DNA from 3 places in the Bacillus coreaensis genome. Region 1 is predicted to be linked to each of the others. Evidence: riboswitches for the same ligand, from Rfam matches in the RefSeq annotation. Region 1 holds a riboswitch; each other region holds the start of a gene.
The links. Region 1 has a riboswitch for cyclic di-GMP ahead of ACQ5H4_RS19425 (DUF5667 domain-containing protein). Riboswitches for the same ligand answer to the same signal wherever they lie in the genome.
Positions count from the first base shown of each region.

Region 1 (7,152 bases):
AGAAGAAGTAAGCTTGGGAGATACAACGGATTTTCGTTTTAGTAAAGAGGGTCTTTGCTCATTTTAAGAGCAAAGATCCTCTTTTTATAAGGTGTGGTCGACCTATTTAGCTAATTGTTGCAGTCGTTGTCTATCTACAATCAAAAATCCTCGAGCATGTTTTTTTACCACCCCTTCTTCACATAGCTTTGCAAATACATGCAATAAGTGACGGTACGACACGCCTAAGTATTCACATACTTCGGTGTGTTTTTCTTTGTAAAAATCATGATCCGCTGAAACGAGTATAAAAGCAGCGAGCCGGTTAATTAAGGGATATACCTGATTTTCGGTATACTTCGCGGAAATGGTTGTTGCTTTTTTACTTAGAAAAATACATAAATGCCTTAAGAAGATGGCGTCCGTGAGCAGCTTCTCTTTGCAAGCCTGAATGGGAATGGCAAGACAAGTAACCTTCGTGACGGTTTGAATCGCTTTGGATATACGTTCTTCATTTAAAAGTTCAATTTCTCCCATAAAAGTAGGGGCTTGTAAAAAATTGATCAGTGATACTTTCCCATTCTCATGTGTCACATAGAGCTTTGCTTTGCCCTCAATAAGATAAAATAAGTACTCAGGATACGAGCCTTCTTTGAAGATAAATTCACCTCGTTCAAATTGACACACTTGTATATAAGGTGTGATGGGAAAGGAGAACAAGGATTCTATTGGGTATTGTGTAAGATAGTAATTACGTAAAGGTTCAACTAAAAATTGCATAAATTCCTCCGAGAAAATATGAGATATCTCATATTATTGTATGTATGTTCGTGTTATGATGCAAGAATCACGGAGGTATAAAAATGAATATACAACATTGGCTTTCACGAAATTTCTTTGTATTTTTTATTACATGGGGTGCATTCTTACCCTATTGGACAGGATGGCTCGTACAAGATAAAGGATTAAGCGTTTCTGAAGCAAGTCTAATTATGGGAGTAGGATTAGTGGCAAGAGGACTTTCAACGCTGTTCGCTTTTCCTTTTGCGTCAAGGTTTTTAAGTGCTCATAAGGTAATTCTGAGTTTGACGGTTATCTCACTCATTTCCACCGTTCTTTATATTCCATCTTCTTCGTTTACAACCTTATTCGTTGTAACGATCCTATTTAGTGCTGTTTATCCGACACTTTTGCCTGCTGTCGAAAGTGCCGCGGCAGTGTTAGTAAGTCAACATGGAATACATTATGGAAAAAGTCGTAAATACGGATCGATTGGATTTGTTGTCTCTGTTTTTATTATTAGTATGTTAACAGGGCAGTGGGGAGAGCAAGCCATATTGTGGAGTATGTTTGTCGGTCTTGGTTTCATGCTAATTATGTCTTTTTTACCAACACCGCCTATTTTATTAGAGGCACCATCCAAACAAAATCGAAAAGGGGCATTATCTGTCCAGAAATTATTAGAAGTTAAAAGCTTTCCGATCGTATTACTCATTGTTGTGTTATTACAAGGAGCACATGCTTCTTATTACAACTATGGATATATTTATTTACAAGACTTACAAGTGAATCAATATTATATCGGTTTGATTATTAACATAGCGGTCATTTTTGAAATCTTTTACTTTATGAAAGCAGATTCCTTGTTTCAAAAATGGAATACATCCTCCTTATTATTGCTAGCGGCAGCAGGTTCTACTTTAAGGTGGATCCTTTTGTTTTTGTTCCCCAATATCTGGGTATTTATTCTTTCTCAAGGTTTACATGCTTTATCCTTTGGAGTGGCACATTACGCGTTTATTACTTATATCACTAAGAATCTACCAAAGGAACAAATTCCAAATGCTCAAGGAATTTATTCTGCGATTGCTTTAAGCTTAAGCACCGCTGTATTAACACTGATAGGTGGATTCTTGTATGAGATTTCCCCGAATCTTGCCTTTTTAGGTATGATTATTTGTACCATTCCGGCAATTTTAGTTATTGTTGGTTCAAGAAGTCGGTTTAATTATTAAAAAAGTTTGTGGGGAGCATGGAACTATTAAAGTTCATGCTCTTTTTGCATAACTTATGACGCGAAAGTTTCTGATTTTTCGACTCTCATGTCATAAACTTTTTCTTATGACGCACTATATAAACATATTAAGATTTGGAGGCACATCATGACGAAAGAAAACAATGAGTACAAAAGCCTTTTATCTATTAGTGAAGAGAACGAGCAAAAATTAGAAATAAGTTCAACAGGTTATGGGCTTGTAAGTACTTCAGGTGAAACAGAACAAAATCATCAGAATAATCATGGACAGAAATAAGTGGGTTGGTAAAAGCAGTGAATTTTCACTGCTTTTTCATTTGACAAAAAATAAAGTAGCCACTGAATAATCAGTGGCTGACAGATTAATCTTTGTTCTTTTCGTTACTTTTGCTTTGTTGCTCGGCTTGACGTTTCGCTTCTTCTCTTTGCTTCTCGGCAGCTTTACGCTGTTCTTCCGCTAGACGATTGGCTTCTTCTCTTTTCTTCTCGGCAGCTTTACGCTGTTCTTCCGCTAGACGTTTGGCTTCTTCTTTTTGCTTTTCGGCAGCTTTACGCTGTTCTTCTGCTAAGCGATTTACTTCTTCTTTTTGCTTTTCCGCTGCTTTGCGTTGTTCTTCTTCTAAGGGTTTTGTTTCTTCTTTTTGTTGTTCTTCTGAAGGTTGCTGAACAGATTTTTCCTTTTTTGCAACAGAAGCTAACTGAACCTCAGTGCTATCCGAAATTGCTTCTGTCTTTACTTCATCGGTTTCTGTCTTTTCTTCGTCAGTTCCTTCTACATCTGGGTTTATTTGTTCCTCTTGTTCTATAGTGGACACGGTTTGTTTAGGAGCCTTCTTTTTTCCATTCGATAGTTCAGACGGATGGATGCCTAGTTCCTTTGCAACATCTCCAAATCCCTTGTTTTCCCCATTAAAAAGAGCACCAACTTCCTCAACGGTCTTATCTGTTGCATTAGCTAGGATAAATACCTGTACAATTTGGCCATATCCCAAACCGGAATCACGTAACTCTTTTACTTTTGTTTCATCAAGTGCATTTACAATCGAAGGGAGTTTGGCTAGAACTTGTTGTTTCTCCTCAACGTCTTCTAGTAAGCTTTCATCTAGTAGTTCGCCAACTTCTTCATTTAATTCAATTGAATCTTCAAGCTTTTCATCTAATTCTAAAACCTGTTCCTCATTCATCTCTTCATTTATTATCATTTCAGCAATTGTTTCTTCAGCATCTGTAAGTATTTTTAGATAGTCTTCAATAGCTTCTTGAACAAATACTTGTTTTTCTTCTTCGGACATGGCCTTTGCCTCTGCGATACGTTCTTCCGCAAATTGAAGGAGTAAATCTGTTTCTTCTGATCCATTAGATGCAAGGAATAGTTGAATGTCTTCTACTAATCGATCAATGGTATAGATAAATTGATCAGGCGTTGTTCCTGGATCGTAACTGTCGGCGGTTTCCTCGGCAAGTACAGAGTTACCAAACAAAAACATACTTGAGATAACGAGTGGAGCGGTCCATTTTCTTTTCATCCATTTTTCTCCCTGGAATAAATTTAGTAATCTTTATCCATAAGACTTTTATTGAAACAAAAAGGACTAGTCCCGAAGAATAGTCCTGTAGTCCTACATTCTCTTCGGTAACTGGCAGGCATAGTTCATTTGACCTTAGCCCCTGTAGTTTTGCGTCCTTATATTTCTATAAGTTTGCCCTTATCGGATATTTCCTACTTCTATCTTACTATCGGGAAGGATTTTAATATACAGGTAAAAATTCACTGTGAGGAGTATCCAGAAATGAAGTAGTATAAACCTTCAAGCTGTTTTTTATAAAATAACCCAGATATTTTATTTTTACTAAATCGGGTATAACATAATAGTTAACTTTTTAAGCAAAAGGTGGGAGAATTTTTCGTGGGAAGAATGGAAAGACGACAACAAAGGAAGACCTCAAAGTTTTCTTGGAGTGCCTTTACTTCAAAGAGCGCAAAAATCAAGATACTTTCGGCAATTATAGGTATGGCTCTCGTTTTCTTTATGATTTTTAACATCTTAATCTGGACAACAGACGTGAGCAAGTTAGAAGAACCTGCACCACAACCAACCATCATTTTTGATCAAAGGGGAGAGGTCGCAAGTAAAATTGCATCATCTAATATTGAAGGCGTTAGTATTGAGAAAATACCGGACACTGTTGTACATGCGGTGATTGCAACAGAGGACCAGAGGTTTTATAAGCATGATGGAATTAACTATTTTGCCATTGCGAAGGCTTTGATAAAAAACACCCTGAGTGGAGAAATCGTGGCTGGAGGTAGTACATTAACACAGCAGCTAGCTAAAAATGCTTTTTTAACACAAGAACGAACATATACTAGAAAGTTTAAAGAACTTATTATTACAAAAAGAATTGAACAAAAGTATTCAAAAGATGAAATTATGGAGAGATATTTAAACCAAATCTACTTTGGTGAAGGGGCATGGGGAATCCAACGTGCTGCCCAGACGTACTTTGGAAAGGATGTTAGTGAATTAACTCTTGGGGAATCAGCTATGATAGCGGGATTAATAAAAGCCCCGTCCATTTTGTCTCCATTTAAGGATATGGACCGATCGGTAGAACGAAGAGATCTTGTTTTATCACTTATGGAAGAAGAAGGCTATATTACGGAAGCGGAACGAAACGAGGCAAAAGAACAGACAATCGTTTTAGAAGGAAAAAAAATCGATGGTTATAAAGGGAAATACCCTTATTATGTTGACCATATCATTGCAGAAGCGATTGAACAATATGAACTAACTGAAAACGAGATTCTTTCAGGTGGTCTAAGAATTTATACAGAACTAAATCCAGTCATTCAAAATGCGGCTGAAGAAGTGTATGACGATAATAGCCTATTTCCTGAAAGTACGTCTGATCAGCTGCTTCAAAGTGGGGCAGCCTTTATCGCCCCCGCTACAGGAGGAATCACCGCCCTTGTCGGAGGTAGAGGGGAACATGTGTTTAGAGGCTTTAACCATGCGACTCAATTAGAGCGTCAGCCAGGATCTACAATGAAGCCATTAGCTGCGTATACACCTGCCCTTGAACAAGGATATGACATATTTGATAAACTGCAGGATCGCCCTATCGACATTAATGGATATCAACCATTGAATTATGATAAACGTTTCCGTGGAGAGGTAACGATGTATGATGCCTTGGTTAACTCCTATAATGTGCCTCCTGTATGGCTCCTTCAGAAAATGGGAGTGAAATATGGGGTCAATGCCGTGGAACGCTTTGGTATTTCGTTGGAGGAAGAAGACCAAACAGCTGGTATGACACTTGGCGGCTTACACAAAGGAGTATCACCTTTAGCAATGGCACAGGCTTATTCTACATTTGCCAACAAAGGGGTACGAATCACAGCCCACTCGATTACCCGAATTGAAGATGCAGAAGGAAAAGTGATTGCACAATGGAAAAATCATGCGATCAAGGTGACGGACCCAGAAGTTGCTGAGAAAATGACGTATATGTTAAAAGGAGTCGTTGATGAAGGGACAGGAGAAAATGCGAAGGTAAGTGGTTGGGATATTGCTGGAAAAACAGGAACGACCGAACTACCTTTTGCAAACGATGCTGGAACAAAGGATCACTGGTTTGTCGGGTATTCACCTGAAATGGTGGGAGCGGTATGGATGGGGTACGATCAAACTGACGAAAATCATTATCTAACCACATCAAGTAGTTCTACCGTAACGATTTTATTTAAAGAAATTTTTAGTAGGTCCTCCTCTGTGTTTACTGAAAAGGAATTTGACCTTTCTTCCATTGAAAAAGAGTATCGTGATGTGAGAAAAGAAGAAGAAGAGGACGAAGACGAAAAAGAGGAAGAAGAAGAGGAAGAAGAGGAAGAAAACGAAGACGAAGAGAAGGAGAAAGAAAAAGAGGAAAAAGAAAGAGAGAAGGAACAGAAGGAAAGAGAAAAGGAAAGAGAAAAGGAACAAAAAGAGAGAGAGAAAGAAAAGAATAAAGGTAAGAATGATGATTAGCGTTTATAAAGACAAAGGCATCTACTGCGACATTTTCACAGTAGGTGCCTTTCTTCTTATACTTAAATTTTCACTCCATGACGCTCAAAGGCAGCTGCTTCAAGAACTGAAATTCCTTGGCTTTCAGCGAATGCTGTTAATTTATCAGACACTTGAGGAGCAAACAGCTTGCCAGGGGACGAGTAAGACATTTCTCTCGCACGTGCTGAGTTGCTGCGTGCAAATGGTCCCCAAATGGCAAATGTTTTACCTGGAGATTGAATGTTAACAAATAAGGTCTTGCCATCAGGTGAGAATATTGGTCCTGCTAATTCTGAGCCGCTTAAACGGTTATTGGCAAAAGGATAGATGTTTCCTTCTGGTGTAATCCCCATGATACGGTCGTTTCCGGATCCATCTTCTGCAAACCACAAATCTCCCCAAGGTGTCATGCAGATATTATCTGGTGATTCCATTAGTTCTCGATCGGTTGCTTCATAGAAAAGCTCCAAGGAATTGGTAGCTGGTATGTAGCGGTAAATACGTCCAAGATTTTTCTCGCCAGCAGAGCTGTCATCAAACCAGAACACACCGGCTTGGAAAAATGCTCCTTCTAGCTTTTTAAATTCAATACATCCTTGTGCTTTTGCGTCCTCACGACATAAATCCGGATTCAATTCCTTCCACACAATTCCTATCGTTTGTCCCGTTTTAAAGGTACTTGCTTTTGGAGAAGCGATTTCTTCGATAGCAGCTGCGTATAACTTACCACCTTTTTGCAGGGCACCTGGTTTTTTGCTCGTGTCATTTGGAATGAAACGGTATAAATAACTTGGGCTTGCATCTTCAGTTAAGTATACATAACCAGTTGCTGGATCGATCGCACATGCTTCATGAGAGAAGCGACCCATGTCTTTGATTGGCGTTCTTGACAGTTCATTTTCAGGATCTAATGGATCGACTTCGAATACATAGCCATGCGTGGAGGAACGGGTTTCTTCACAAGTTAACCAAGTTCCCCAAAGAGTTGCACCACCTGCACAATTTCGGATGGTTCCTGAAGAACTAACATATTCTTTTAATACGTTTCTAGCATTATTAATAATCAGTGTCGTTGTACCTCCTACT
Region 1 is NZ_JBOCCY010000017.1:27,145-34,296, reverse strand. Features, by position in the region: gene ACQ5H4_RS19445 (VOC family protein) at 1-11, shown strand, start outside; gene yeiL (transcriptional regulator YeiL) at 103-759, opposite strand; gene ACQ5H4_RS19435 (3-phenylpropionate MFS transporter) at 843-1,994, shown strand; gene ACQ5H4_RS19430 (hypothetical protein) at 2,142-2,291, shown strand; gene ACQ5H4_RS19425 (DUF5667 domain-containing protein) at 2,377-3,540, opposite strand; cyclic di-GMP riboswitch class I at 3,644-3,729, opposite strand; gene ACQ5H4_RS19420 (transglycosylase domain-containing protein) at 3,931-6,045, shown strand; gene ACQ5H4_RS19415 (alkaline phosphatase PhoX) at 6,108-7,152, opposite strand, start outside.

Region 2 (7,152 bases), on a different contig from region 1:
CCCTCCTGCTTGCTGACTTTTCTTTTTTTCTAGTTGTTGCTTAATGGCTTCTTGTAAGCTTATTTTCTTTTTTTCTGTTTCATGGTTTTCTGTCATGGGTCTTCCTCCATCTTACTTCATATAGTTTTGTGTTGATATGGATTGATTATTCACCTTGATCTGTTAGAATGATCGGACCATTCTTTGTGATGGCAATGGTGTGCTCAAATTGAGCTGAGTTTTTTCCGTCCACAGTACGAGCGGTCCAACCATTGGAATCCATCTTCGTTTCATAGCTTCCAATATTAACCATCGGTTCGATCGTAAATACCATTCCCTCTTTTATGCGAGGACCTTTTCCTGGTAGTCCAAAATGTGGAACATCCGGCTTTTCATGAATGGAGGGGCCAATTCCATGACCAATAAAGTTTCTTACGACCGAGAATCCCTCTCCTTCCACGTAGGTTTGAATCGCATGTCCGATATCTCCGATTCGATTTCCTACGACGGCTGCTTCAATTCCTTTGTATAAGCTCTTTTTAGTTACCTCTACAAGACGGTTTGTTTCTTCAGAAGCTTCTCCAACGATATATGTCCACGCAGAGTCTGCTAAGGCGCTATTCACATTGACAACCATATCTATTGTAACAATGTCCCCTGTATTTAGAGGGTCTTTTCTCGGAAAGCCGTGACATATCTCATCATTAATACTAGCACATGTGGCGTATTCGTAACCTCTATACCCCTTTTGCTGAGCAATTGCACCATGCTGTGCTAAATATTTATCAACAAACTGGTCAATTTCCCAAGTTGTTATTCCTGGTCGGATCATTTTTTTAATTTCTTTATGACAAGCAGCCAGAAGCTCCCCTGCTTTTTTCATGGCCTCTATTTCACGAGGTGATTTTAATACAATCATTTATCTCACTTCCCCAAATCCCAATAATGTATAGTCTATATTGTACTCTCTATCGGTCTATATTAGCAAAGCATTCCTATGTCTAATTTTGTTAGATAACCTCAAACAATAGTCAATCAAACGTTTGATTGAATTCCCTTCCCCCCTTTAAAATCAACAAACACAAAAAAAGAATTTGTCGAACAAAAAAAATAGGTTTCACCCACCCCCATCCCGGGTATAAGAGGGTGTCAGACACCCTCCGTGGACAAAATGGGGCATTCTGTCTTTTGGTGGCGTCTGTCACCGTTCGTGGACAGATGGGGTGGTTTTGTGCGTCTGGGGTGGACAGTGGGAATTTTTTAGTTACGGCCACAATTATCACTTTCAATACGAATGGTATTGTGTATAATGCTACATAGAAGGGTTAAAAGTTGTTTATCAGCTTTTAATCACTAGAACCGTAAAAACTATCCATTTGTGACTAACTAAAGAATTTTTAAGAACGGAACCTACTATTTTCGTTCTGAATATGGAACTAACGAATTTTTTTTGCTATTATGAATTCATACAGAGAGATAGGTGAGTGATCTAGATGATTGGAGATCGTGTTAAGAAACTTCGTCTTGAAAAGAAAATGTCCATGTCTGAGCTAGCTGAACAGGCTGGTGTCGCGAAATCATACTTAAGTTCATTAGAAAGAAATTTACAAACAAATCCGTCTATCCAATTTCTCGAGAAAATTTCAGCTGTCCTTCATGTACCAGTTGACCATCTTATACACGAACATCCAAATAAAGATGAACTAGACTCTGACTGGATGAAGCTTGTGAAAGAGGCTATGAACTCTGGGGTTTCAAAGGATCAGTTTAAAGAGTTTCTTGAGTTTAATAAATGGAGAAGTAATCAATCAAATAATAACTAAAACAAAAAGACAAAATCCAGGTGATTTTGTCTTTTTTTCCAAAATAAAAAGCATTCCCATACGGTCCGACCCTAACAGAAATACTTTCATTCTATGTATGAAACAACCTGCTATGTAAGCTAGTTTCTTTTTATCCTCTGATTTCATTCTCACCTAAAAATCTTCTAATCTCATCTTTCTCTAAACCCAACTTTTTTGCTTCAAGAATTAACATCATCCACTCATAGTCTAGCTCTTCTAACGTCACTTCACTCGTTTCCAACATTCCTCGATCTCCCCCTAAAATACGATCGTATTCCAGGCAGTCCAGCCGTCTTAGCAAAAAAACTTCTAACTACCTTAGACCTGCGACTTTGCGTCCCCCCTTTTCAGAAGGTTTGCCTTTTTCTGTGGTTTGCTCTCCCATGTGATTCACTTATCAATCATTTTACTACTCGTTTTTAGTAAATTGTGTAAAAATCTGTCATACACTTAAAAACTTTCCCAACTAATTAGTTACACTATTCGACAAGGACCTTCATAAAGAACAATTGAGCCCTAAAGAATTCATACATTTTTTTACATTTGTAAGATCAAGCACAAAAATCATAAGTCTTCATGTCGCCCACTGTCGAAATCATTTTAAAAATTTTCTGACTTTTAATGATTAAGTCTTTATTCCTAGTTTTTGATTCTCATATGCTTTTAATTTTCTTTGGATAGGAATGATATTTACATGTACCCTTTCAAGTGTAACTGCATCAAAAAAAGGTAACTTTGTTAGATTATGACCACATATCGGACAGATCCATTCCCCTGCTTCCGAACTGCTGTATGATGGACGATAACATTTGTCACAGTTTTTCCGGTACATTCCCGCCACCTACTATTCTAATAGTTTTCGTTTCTTATTCTATTATTTCTCGTTCTATATAAAGAATAATTTACTTTTATTTTAGACGGAAGTGAGGGTAAACTAAACACTCTAAAATGACCATTTTTTCGTTATAATGAACACTTCCCTTTAGTTTTCAGCTCTTTTCTCCTTCTTTCTTACATTTATAATTTTTTTAAGAACAAATCGTTCGTTACAGTGTACGTTTTCGGAATTTGTAAATCTAGTACTATTTTTATGCAAAAAAAAAAGGAATCAGTCCTTGTGAGACTGACTCCTCAAAAATATTTTTAAGATAGAGTGTTAAGTTGAACTGCTATTTTTGATCCAACATCAGCATTATTTTTAACCAATGCAATATTTGCTTCTAAGCTTCTTCCTTCTGTAAGTTCTTTTACCTTTGCTAAAAGGAATGGAGTGACATTTTTACCCGCAATCTCATTTTCCTTTGCTTCTGTTAATGCCGTTTCAATCACACCATTGATAAATTCCTCTTCAAGAGCATCTGTTTCCGGGATTGGGTTAGCAATCACCACTCCACCGTTCAATCCTAATTCCCACTTTGTACGAATCATGCTCGCTGCTTCCTTTTCATCTTCCACTTGAACGTTCACTTGGAAAGGGCTTGTTCTTGTATAAAAAGCTGGAAGAACATCAGTACCAAAGCCAACCACTGGCACCCCATGGGTTTCTAAATACTCTAGTGTTAAACCAATATCAAGAATAGACTTCGCACCTGCGCACACAACAGCCACATTGGTTTGAGCGAGTTCTTGAAGATCTGCTGAAACATCCATCGTTACTTCAGCTTCACGGTGAACTCCACCAATCCCACCAGTTACGAACACTTCAATTCCAGCAAGCTCTGCACAAATCATCGTTGCTGCTACCGTTGTTGCTCCATTTTTCTTTGTCGCTACTAGGTATGGTAAATCTCTACGGCTCGCCTTTTCAATGTCCTTTCGGGTAGCAAGCATTTCTAACTCTTCGTCTGATAAGCCTATTTTTATTTTTCCGTCTAAAATAGCAATCGTAGCTGGTACCGCACCATTTTTACGAATAATATCCTCTACTTCCTTTGCCGTTTGTACATTTTGTGGGTACGGCATTCCGTGAGAGATAATCGTTGACTCTAATGCCACGACTGGTACATTATTTCTTTTCGCTTCTAAAACTTCTTGTGAGTATTCTAAATATTTTTCCATATTTGTTTGCTCCTTAGTGGAAATTATGTTGAAAAGCTTCTTGTAGCTGTTGATGATTCAATGACGGGTTAACCGTTTCCTCGGTTGCTAAAGTTAGCATGGAACACGCCATTCCAATTTTGCAGGCATCTTCTGTTTTTAACTCGCGTAAATAGGCATAGACAATTCCTGCAACCAGCGCATCTCCTGCACCCGTTACATCTACAACATCTACCTTTGGCGGTAACAGTACACCCGCTTCATTTGTCTTTGTAAAATAAATAAGTCCCTTGTCTCCGCGAGAAATGACAACTCTCTCAACGCCTTTTTTCATAATTGCTTCTGCCGCCTTAAAAAAGTCACCTTCGTCTTTAATTTGTATCTCCGCTAAAGCCTCTGCTTCGTCCTTATTTGCTATTAGCCAGGCCACACCATCAAGATTTTGTGGTAACTTCTTAATTTTTGGAGCTGAAACAGGAGTAATAACGAGTGGAATCGCTTCTTCTCTACAACGATCAATTACTTTTGCGAGTACGTCAGAAGGGAAGTTTGTATCAAGCATCACAAGCTCTGTTGATGCAAGAAAACCCCAGCGTTTTTCAACAAACTCTAAATCGACAGAATCATAAATGCCCATATCTGCTAGAGCAACCGCCATTTCCCCATCCACATCTAAAACAGCCGTATACGTTCCTGTTACTTCATTTGGGAGAATTTTCGAAGGCTCTATATCAACGTATGCCCTAGTATAGTCTAGTAACCATTTCCCTTCATGATCATCACCTACAACACTCATAAGAGAAACATCTAATCCTAGTCTTCCCAAGTTTTCGGCAATGTTCCTTGCAACCCCTCCGCAAGAATTACTAGTGCTAGCAGGATTGGATGTTCCTAACTGCAGCTTATCGATCGCTTGCATTTTCCTATCTACATTAGCTCCACCTATACAAATCACCTGTTTTTTATTAGGTAATACATAGGCCCGACCTAATAGTTTTCCTTGCTTTGTAAGAGAAGAAATATAACCAGCAACAGCTGAACGAGATAAGCCCGTCCTTTCCGCCAACTCATTTTGAGATATAAATGGATCTCTTTTAATCAGTCCAAGTATCGTTGCTTCCTTATCACTCATAATTCACCTCATGATAATATAGACATTTGTCTTTATTATAAACTTTTGTTTAACCATTTACTACCTTTATTATTCTCACTTACTGGAAAAATATATCTAATTTCTTGAATCCTGATTGTTGTCAATTGCTAAATTTGTATAATTTATGAAATTTGTTTGCCATTTTTGTGAAAAAACACTATAATTAAAGTAGATTCAACCATGTGTGAAGGAGGTATTTCCATGACCGTTGTTCACATCTTGAATTTTACCATTCCAATTGCATGCATACTCTTTGCTGGGATTTTAATGGATCGAATGTGTAAGCCGGAAGTACCACAACCTGATAATAACAACGATTAGATTTTTTTTTGGTATTTCTTGTAAGCGCTTCCTAATGAATAATCCCTTGTATCTCTTTTTGGTCACTCTTTTTGGAGTGACCCTTTTTTATTTTTAAAATAGAAAAAGACTGAACCTATTGTAGGCTCAGTCTGCCGTTCTTGGTAAAATTAAAATTTCTACACGACGATTTTTCGCTTTTCCAGCGGCATCTTCATTTGAAGCGATAGGTTGGAATTCTCCGTATCCCTTCGCACTAAACCAACTTGGATCAAGCTTGTCGTTTTCAAGTAAGATTTTCATAAAATTAATGGCACGCATGACGCTTAGCTCCCAGTTAGATGAGAACTGTGCATTTTTTATCGGAACATTATCTGTATGTCCACTGATAATAACACTTCGTGCTGGATCCATAACGAGTAAATCTGAAATCTCTCTTACAATGGTTAAATCTTGGGTTCTAACAGAATCACTTCCTGATTCAAATAAAACGTTGTCTCGTATCGTTACGTGTAAACCGTCATCTTCGAGAGTGGTTTCAAGTTTGTCCTCTAGCCCTTTAGTGGTTATATACTCGTTCACCTTTGCTTGAATGGCTTGAAGCTCTACCTGTTCTGCTTGTTCAACTAGTTGCTGCTTTTGCTCTTCGGTCATCCCTTGAGATTGTGCCTGAGATTGTTCGGTATTTTCAGAGTCATTTTGCTGCTCGTCTGGTGCAGTTGCCCCTTCTTCTGGAATCGGGCTTGGAAACTCAAATATTCCCGTTCCACTTGTAAACTGAGCATTAAACACTTCTGCCATTGCTTGAAACTTTTTCGCATCCAACGAACTCATTGAGAATAATACGATAAACAAAGCTAGCAACAGAGTTAAAAGGTCAGCGTAAGGAATTAACCAAGATTCGTCCACATGCTCCTCATGATGATGCTTCTTATGGCGCTTACTCATTTGCCGGTTCTCCTGTCGCCGCTAAGAACTTCTTCTTTTCACTGCCAGGTAGGTACGAAGCTAGTTTTGTTTCAATTACTCGAGGAGCTTCTCCTTCTAGTATTGATAGAATTCCCTCTACCATCATTTGTTTAATTTTCACTTCTTGCTTAGACTTACGCTTCAATTTGTTTGCAAAGGGATGCCATAATACATAACCGGTAAAAATCCCTAATAGAGTGGCAATAAAGGCAGCACTGATCGCGTGACCTAGTCCCTCAATATCATTCATGTATCCAAGGGCAGCAATCAAACCTACTACTGCACCAAGTACCCCAAGAGTTGGAGCGTACGTTCCTGCTTGAGTAAAAATTAGTGCACCAGATTGATGCCTTTCTTCCATCGCTTCAATTTCTTCCGATAGCACGTCGCGAATATAGTCGGCACTTTGTCCGTCAACAGCAAGCGATAATCCATTTTTCAAGAAATCATCGTCGATTTCATTCGTCTTTGACTCTAGAGCTAATAGCCCCTCTTTACGAGCTAGCTGCGCCCAATCAGAAAACATTTTAATTAAGTCTGCTGGGTTTGGTAGCTTGTCTTCTTTAAAAAGCTTTCCGAAAAGCTTGGGTACTCTTTTGATTTCACTTGTTGGGAATGCAATTGTCACGGCCCCTACCGTTCCTAACAAGATAATTAAAAGTGCCGCAGGATTCACAAGCTGCACGGGGCTAACGCCTTTAAAGAACATCCCCACTAGTACAGCTACGACTCCGATGACAACACCTATTACCGACGTTTTATCCATACTTCATTCTCCTGTCTTTTCCTGAGTATCTTCGTGATAGAAGTCCTATTTCTATCAACCTATTACTATTTATTTCGGCTATGTAGCCATTTTTTTAAGAGAAT
Region 2 is NZ_JBOCCY010000020.1:17,321-24,472, forward strand. Features, by position in the region: gene ACQ5H4_RS20535 (hypothetical protein) at 1-96, opposite strand, end outside; gene map (type I methionyl aminopeptidase) at 146-898, opposite strand; gene ACQ5H4_RS20545 (helix-turn-helix domain-containing protein) at 1,473-1,802, shown strand; gene ACQ5H4_RS20550 (anti-repressor SinI family protein) at 1,933-2,067, opposite strand; cyclic di-GMP riboswitch class I at 2,100-2,194, opposite strand; gene ACQ5H4_RS20555 (hypothetical protein) at 2,449-2,655, opposite strand; gene ACQ5H4_RS20560 (pseudouridine-5'-phosphate glycosidase) at 2,967-3,881, opposite strand; gene ACQ5H4_RS20565 (carbohydrate kinase) at 3,895-4,992, opposite strand; gene motB (flagellar motor protein MotB) at 5,461-6,261, opposite strand; gene motA (flagellar motor stator protein MotA) at 6,254-7,048, opposite strand.
Region 2: linked by a shared signal. The riboswitch ahead of ACQ5H4_RS20550 (anti-repressor SinI family protein) and the one ahead of ACQ5H4_RS19425 (DUF5667 domain-containing protein) in region 1 are both predicted to bind cyclic di-GMP.

Region 3 (7,152 bases), on a different contig from region 1:
GGTTCCATTGTCGAAAATATGGATATCTATAGAGTCTCTAGAAAGGTCCACGATCATTTCGGTTCCCTGCAACCACTCTGGGTTTGTATGTGAAACCAATCTCTGCAAAGCTGTGCCGCGAATCTCCGCACTTAACGGCTTCAAACCAGCCTGAATACTCACTTCCAAAAGGTCCTCCGATAACGGCAAAGACGTCGCAAAAAACAGAATATCCGCTTTATCGGTTGCCTTTTCTCTTACCTCAGAAGCAAACTCCACAGCCGTCAAATTTTCGATATCCATCTGCTCGTCGGGCTCTGCCTTGATCGTCCCGATCTTCACAAAATCATAAATAGACTTTTCAAAAGGGAGATGGATACTTTCCCCAACCTGGTATTGAAGAAGCTTCGCAAGCGCTTCTTCCTTTAAATCAGGAAGAGAGGTAATTCTTCTCACAATAATGTTTTGTGTAGGAAAGGCTAGATGAACCTGCTTGTCCACCACTTTCTCCTTCAACAAACTGGCTACACCCTTTATATCGGCAATTCTTGAATTTTCTAATATGGTATTCTTTGTATCTGTCATATCTATATCAAGTAAAACAGGTTTATTGTTTTGGATTTGGACCTTCGCAGTTGTAATATACTGATCGCGAAAGTCTATACCAGAGAATGTATCGTTTTTCTTGAAGTTGAACATGTTGCACCTTCTTTCTGTTGTTGAATTATCGTTTGGTTGAAAAATTGATAGTAGATGAATCTAGACTAGACGTATACTTATCAGAGGAAGCTGTGCCGTTAATAATTGAACATACATTTTTAATATCTGAACACTCAATCCCTTCCCCTTTACCATTTACCTCAAAGTGGGACGTTCCATTATAATTTTCAGCTATTAATCCGCTATTTACTGTCACTACTGAGTTTCCACTATGTGTGATTGACTTTGCGATTAATGCACCTTCAATAGTTAATTGCGTCACTGCATTTCCGCTTCCACCAATCGATATATCTTCCACATAAACAATAGCTCCTTTAGGAATAATTATTGTTTCTCCCCCACCATTTATCGAGATTTGAGAAAACTTTGTGATCCCTTTTGGAAAAGTATATACATCACCCTTTTTAATATCATTCGGTCCAATTGTATCAGTATAGCTACTCCAATTAATCCCTAACTCTGATATAACCTTGTTATAATCGATAGATGCAATGTAAGTCCTAAGACCATCTGCAAATTGATCTTTATCAATAAAATGTCCAGGAGAGACATAACCATAAGCTGTTTTTGTTTTTGTTAATGCATCTGCACTGACATTTACATCAAACTCCATATATCGAGCAATTTTAGACTGATTTGAATTAGAATAGCTTGCTTCAAGGCTTACTTTCACCGTTTGCACATTTGAATTTGGGGTAATGGAACTTATGTTTATTGGATTAGATGTAACTTTTACCTGTACATTTCTTCCACCAATTTGATAAGAATTCGTATTATTTGTCATATCCCTCAAATAGGCAAAAGGACCACTGTTCCCAGTGCTAGCATTTTTATAATTGGTCATTTCAGACAAGACTATTTCAATCGCACCTTCAGCCCGATAAAATTCCTCTTGTTCCTTTTTTGTTTTAACAACATTCTGAAGGCCATACGTAGTGGTTGATAACATGGCTGTTCCCACGATACTAACAAGGATAACAATAAAGAGGACAATCATTAACGCTGCCCCTGATTCGTTTTCTTTTAATCTTTGAATCATATTGATCCCCCCATCGACCACTTAATACCTTACTCGTTTTTGAGCGTCATTAAAGACTTCTGTTGAAACTTTATACTCGTGACCATCTTTTTCTAATATAAGTATCACTTTGTACCGTTTTTTCGTTCCACCTTCTACTAGCTGTTCAGTAACCGTATAGCTCTTAACATTCTTAGATAAAACGGGCCCTGATACAAGCTTTATTTCGCCATTTGAATAAACGATTTTACTACTAATCTCTTGTCCATCTCTTACCGTATTCGAGATCGTTTCCATAATAAAACGGGCCTCACGCTGTAGTTCATTTTCTTTCGCTACCGTTCGTTCCATATTTGTGCCATAGCTAAACAATGAGAAGGCCAGTGCTGAGATACTTACCATAATTAAAATGACAATGAGTAATTCAATTAGGGTTACACCTTTTTCATTTCTCACTGCTTTTTCACCACCGTGACAAGCTCTAGACTAGAGGAGTCATTAGATACTACTTTTGCTGTTATTTCAAAGAACTCAATCGCACTATACATAACCGGTTTCGCTGTGATCGTAACTTTTGCATCATAGTTAGCTATGGTAGTGGTGACACATCCCTGATCTTTTTGACAATAATATTGTGTAGGGGAGTTACCACTTTTGTACCCTTTTTCACGAATAATTTCCATGATCTGTTGACCATAATAGTTCAACTGCGTGTCTTCCCCTTGCTCTACTGTCCTGGTAAAAGAACCCGTCATGATTAGGAGCAACGGAACAATCACCATGCCCGCAATAACGACAGAGATCAATAATTCAATTAATGTGACTCCCTTTTCGTTGTTCATTTTTATCTGCCCCTTATAGGAGTAGTGAGCTGTACCAGGTCCAAATATCCTCTCCGTACAGGTATGCCACTAATGTTCCAATCATAATCGAAGGCCCAAAGGCAATCGGTTCTTTTCGTTTAACAATTTTCAAAGCGATTAATAGTATTCCTACAACTGCTCCAACGAATGAGGCTAAAACCAAGCTCATTACAGTAAGTGCTGGGCCGAGTACCACTCCAATAGCTGCATATAGCTTAATGTCACCGCCACCCATGCCGCCTTTACTGACTACTGCAAGCAACAAGAGCAAACCAAAGCCTATCAAACCGCCTAGTATGTAAGATAAAAATGGATCTTCCCCGATGAAGAAACGGACAATGACAAGAACCACAATACTAGGTAGAGTAATTACGTCTAAGATTAACTTCTCACGAATGTCTGTTAACACAGAAAGAATTAGTAAAGTTGATAATAGGATTGCAGGTACTAGTTCTGACGTAAGGCCTATTTCTTTGTAAACCACAAAAAATATACTTGCAGTCATAGCTTCTCCTAATGGATATAGAGGAGATATTTCTTCTTTACAATAACGACAACGACCTTTTAAGAACAGATAACTAAATAGAGGAAATAAGTCAAAGAAACCTAGCCTGTGGTTACAGGAGGTACAGTGGGATGGAGGATAGGAGATGGATTCTTTTTTTAGTAGGCGGATAGCTACTACGTTGAAGAAGCTACCGAAAAGTAGGGACATTATAATAATAAAAAGATCAAATATAAACATATTTACAGCCCCTTTATTATTGCTAAAGTTAGTAAAAATAAAGCTGCCGTCGTCTTTAAGAGACGCGACAGCCTATATAAAATAATTATTGCGTGCATGCAGCAGTGTTATTAGTTGTTCCGTTCTTAATTTGTACATCTGTCCCAGATAATACAAAAGAACCACTACACCCATTAAAGGTTTTAACCTCAGGTAAAGACTCTAAGTATTTACCGCCTATATTACTAGTTCCTGATTCAGCAACCGTTAAAGTTTCTAGTGAAGTTATGGCAGTCGTATTTAGTGTATTATATCGATTAACAGCATCCTCTAATATAGCAATATTTTGCAAGTTTGTGTTTTTTGCTGCCTTATCTTTGTTGCTTGTTACCATCGGTAAAGCAACAGCAGCAATAATCCCCAAAATAACAATAACAACAAGTAGTTCAATCAGTGTTAAACCCGCTTGGTCTTTCATTTTCTTCTTTAATGATTTTAACATGAAGAAAGGTCCCCCTTTTAATTTTTATGTTTTTTCGAGAGCTTGTTCTTAAATTTGGGAATAAAAAGACCTTTACAGCTCATTCTATAGAATGTAGTTGTAAAGGTCGGTTGCACCAATCGCTCGATATGACTCAGGTGCCCACGTACAAGTCATATTTCTTCGCGCCCTTATCTAATGAAAAAGACTCTGTGATAAACATTACTTATTTACTAGTAGTCTACACTAAAAAAAATGAAAAAAAAAGAGGTTTTATGTAAATTTACTATTAGGAAATGTTGGCTAAACATTATTTAAAAACACCATTTTCTATACTATTTTCCCATACAGAGCAGTATCTTCAATTTCCTCATTTATCATCTTTATTTTTCAGAAATAGCAATTCCAATTAATAACAGGAGCAACCATTAAATAGTTCCTTATACCTATTTGGTATCATAATCTTCCTCAAATAAATTCTTCCATTATTAATAAAACAAAGTAACATTTTTCCCTTTTTACCCATTATAATAGGAAGAAAATATCACTTATTCTATTAAAAAGGGGATCACATATGTCTCAACCATATCAACAAAAACCTATTTGGGCTTGGGTTGTTCTTATTTTGGGTGGCCTTTTTATCGTTTTCTCTTTACCCGGTATACTGTTAACACTTTTTATGCAAATCAGACAACTAGAAATCGTAACTTCTATCTCCATCATTTTCTTTACAATTGGTGTTTGCATGATTGTTGTTTTGCTATGGGGAATGAAGAGAGCTTGGACAGCCATTAAGAAATATAACGAATATAAAGCAAAATACACTGTCATTGAAACAAATCTAGATCCGACTCCTCAAGAGAAAAAACCTATTTGGCCATGGGTAGTCATTGGGATCGGTGCCTTACCGGTACTTGGAATGGGACCAGGTGTCATCATGCTTCCAATCATGCCTTTGTTCTTGGCTGGCATGTCTACCGATTCTGGGACTACTCCCGAATATGTGCCTATGCTTATTCTTCTGATTGGTTATGGGATCATGATTGGATATATCATCTTACTCGTAAAAGCTATCAAGAGACTACGTTCTAAGTAAATAATCTGACAAGTTGCTCCTACCTTTTCCAGGTAAGAGCTTTTTTATTGTTAAAAAATGTTACAACATAACAGACAGAATATTCAAACATACATATAATAAAGAAATATACCCACCTATTATATGAACCTTCTTTATCCCTCCAACCCCAAAAAACTAACCTTTTTACAAAGGTTAGTTTTTTACACAAACATTCACAACATCGGAAAAGGTGATTTTTTTGGAAAAAGTATTTTTTATGAATGAAGCGATTAAGTTAGCTTGTGAGAATGTGTTAAGTAATCATGGTGGTCCTTTTGGGGCAATTGTAATTAAAGACGGGAAAATTATCGGAAAAGGAAAAAATGAGGTCACGAGCAGCAATGACCCTACTGCCCATGCTGAGGTTCAAGCGATTCGTGAGGCATGCTCCTATTTAGGTAGCTTTCAATTAACAGATTGTGAGATTTATACAAGCTGTGAGCCATGTCCGATGTGCATCGGAGCGATTTATTGGGCGAGACCAAAGGCAGTTTATTATGCTTGTACGAAAGAGGAAGCGGCTCAAATTGGCTTTGATGACCACTTTATTTATGAAGAAATTAGCTTGCCAATTGAAAACAGAACGATTATGATGAATCAAATTACGGTTGAGCAGTACAATCTACCGTTTAAAATGTGGGAAGTATCATCTGACAAAACAGAATACTAGTCTCTTATAGACACTCTAGGAGGAGAGTATGGACAAAAACAGACTAAAACAACGTATTGAAGCAGCTTCAGGGAAAATGGAGGCTGACCTTGTCATAAAAAATGGCAAAATTATTGATGTATTTACCGGTGAAATCTATGAAGGTGACGTTGCTATTACAGATGGTGCCTTTGTTGGAGTAGGGAATTATTCTGGTAAAAAGGAATTTGATGCAAGCGGGCGATATGTATGCCCTGCTTTTCTTGATGGTCATGTTCATATTGAATCATCTATGGTGTCTCCAAAGGAATTTGCGAAGGTTGAGCTGCTACGAGGAGTGACCACTATTATTGCCGATCCTCATGAAATCGCCAATGTACTAGGTGTAAAAGGCATAAAGCTTTTACTTGATACTTCAGAAAATCTCCCCTTTAACTTTTACTTTATGCTTCCTTCTTGCGTACCTGCCACTAGCTTTGAGTTAGCGGGTGCCACACTTGAGATTGAGGATCTGTCGCCATTGTTTTCCCATCCAAGAGTGCTCGGTTTAGCAGAGGTTATGAATTTTCCAGCTGTGAAACATGCGGAAGAGTCGATGTTAAATAAGCTATATGAAGCAAAGCGGTTAAACGCAAAAATTGATGGTCATGCCGCTGGTCTAAGTGATATGGACATTAATGTCTTTATGACTTCTGGTGTACGTACCGATCATGAGTGTACTACGGCCGAAGATGCGATGGCTCGTTTGCGCCGCGGGATGTACCTTATGATTCGAGAAGGTACCGTTGCTAGAGATTTAAAGAAGCTGCTTCCTGTCGTTAACGAAAGAAATGCTAGACGCTGTCTATTTGTTACAGACGATAAGCATCTTGATGATATCCTTCATGAAGGAAGCATTGATTACAATGTTCGATTAGCCATTTCAGAAGGACTCGACCCCCTTACGGCGATTCAGTTAGCTACCATTAATACAGCTGAGTGCTTTGGGTTACAGGAAAAAGGAGCAATTGCACCAGGATATGACGCAGACTTTTTACTGCTAGATGATCTGGAATCCGTAAGCATCTCCCATGTATTTAAAGATGGAAATCTTATGGTTGAACATGGGCAATTAATTTATTTCCCAGAAAATGAGCAAGCAGATATCTCCTCTGAATATGTAAACACCGTTTGTTTTCATGATTTTACCGAAGAGGCATTACATCTTCCTATTACTGAAAACAAAGCCAATATTATAGAAATCAATAAAAACAGTCTCGTAACCAATCATCTCATTGAAGAAGTGACCGTAAACGAAACGGGTTGTTTTGAATCTTCGTTTGAAAAAGATCAATGTAAGCTAGTTGTTATTGAAAGGCATCATTATACGAATGAAATTGGCGTAGGAATCGTCAAAGGGTTAGGATTGAAAAATGGAGCGATTGCGTCTACTGTTGCTCATGACTCACATAATTTAGTGGTCGCTGGAACAAGCGACTCTGATATCTTATTTGCTGCTCAAAAAATAAAGGAAATGCAGGGCGGACTTGTCGTTGTGAAAGATGGAGAAGTATTAGCCTCTCTTCACCTCCCCATTGCTGGTCTTCTTTCATTGGGCACAT
Region 3 is NZ_JBOCCY010000004.1:12,393-19,544, reverse strand. Features, by position in the region: gene pilM (type IV pilus biogenesis protein PilM) at 1-678, opposite strand, end outside; gene ACQ5H4_RS07795 (hypothetical protein) at 704-1,738, opposite strand; gene ACQ5H4_RS07790 (prepilin-type N-terminal cleavage/methylation domain-containing protein) at 1,760-2,173, opposite strand; gene ACQ5H4_RS07785 (type IV pilus modification PilV family protein) at 2,170-2,559, opposite strand; gene ACQ5H4_RS07780 (prepilin peptidase) at 2,573-3,295, opposite strand; gene ACQ5H4_RS07775 (type II secretion system protein) at 3,411-3,806, opposite strand; cyclic di-GMP riboswitch class II at 3,902-3,985, opposite strand; gene ACQ5H4_RS07770 (hypothetical protein) at 4,360-4,881, shown strand; gene ACQ5H4_RS07765 (nucleoside deaminase) at 5,102-5,572, shown strand; gene ade (adenine deaminase) at 5,601-7,152, shown strand, end outside.
Region 3: linked by a shared signal. The riboswitch ahead of ACQ5H4_RS07775 (type II secretion system protein) and the one ahead of ACQ5H4_RS19425 (DUF5667 domain-containing protein) in region 1 are both predicted to bind cyclic di-GMP.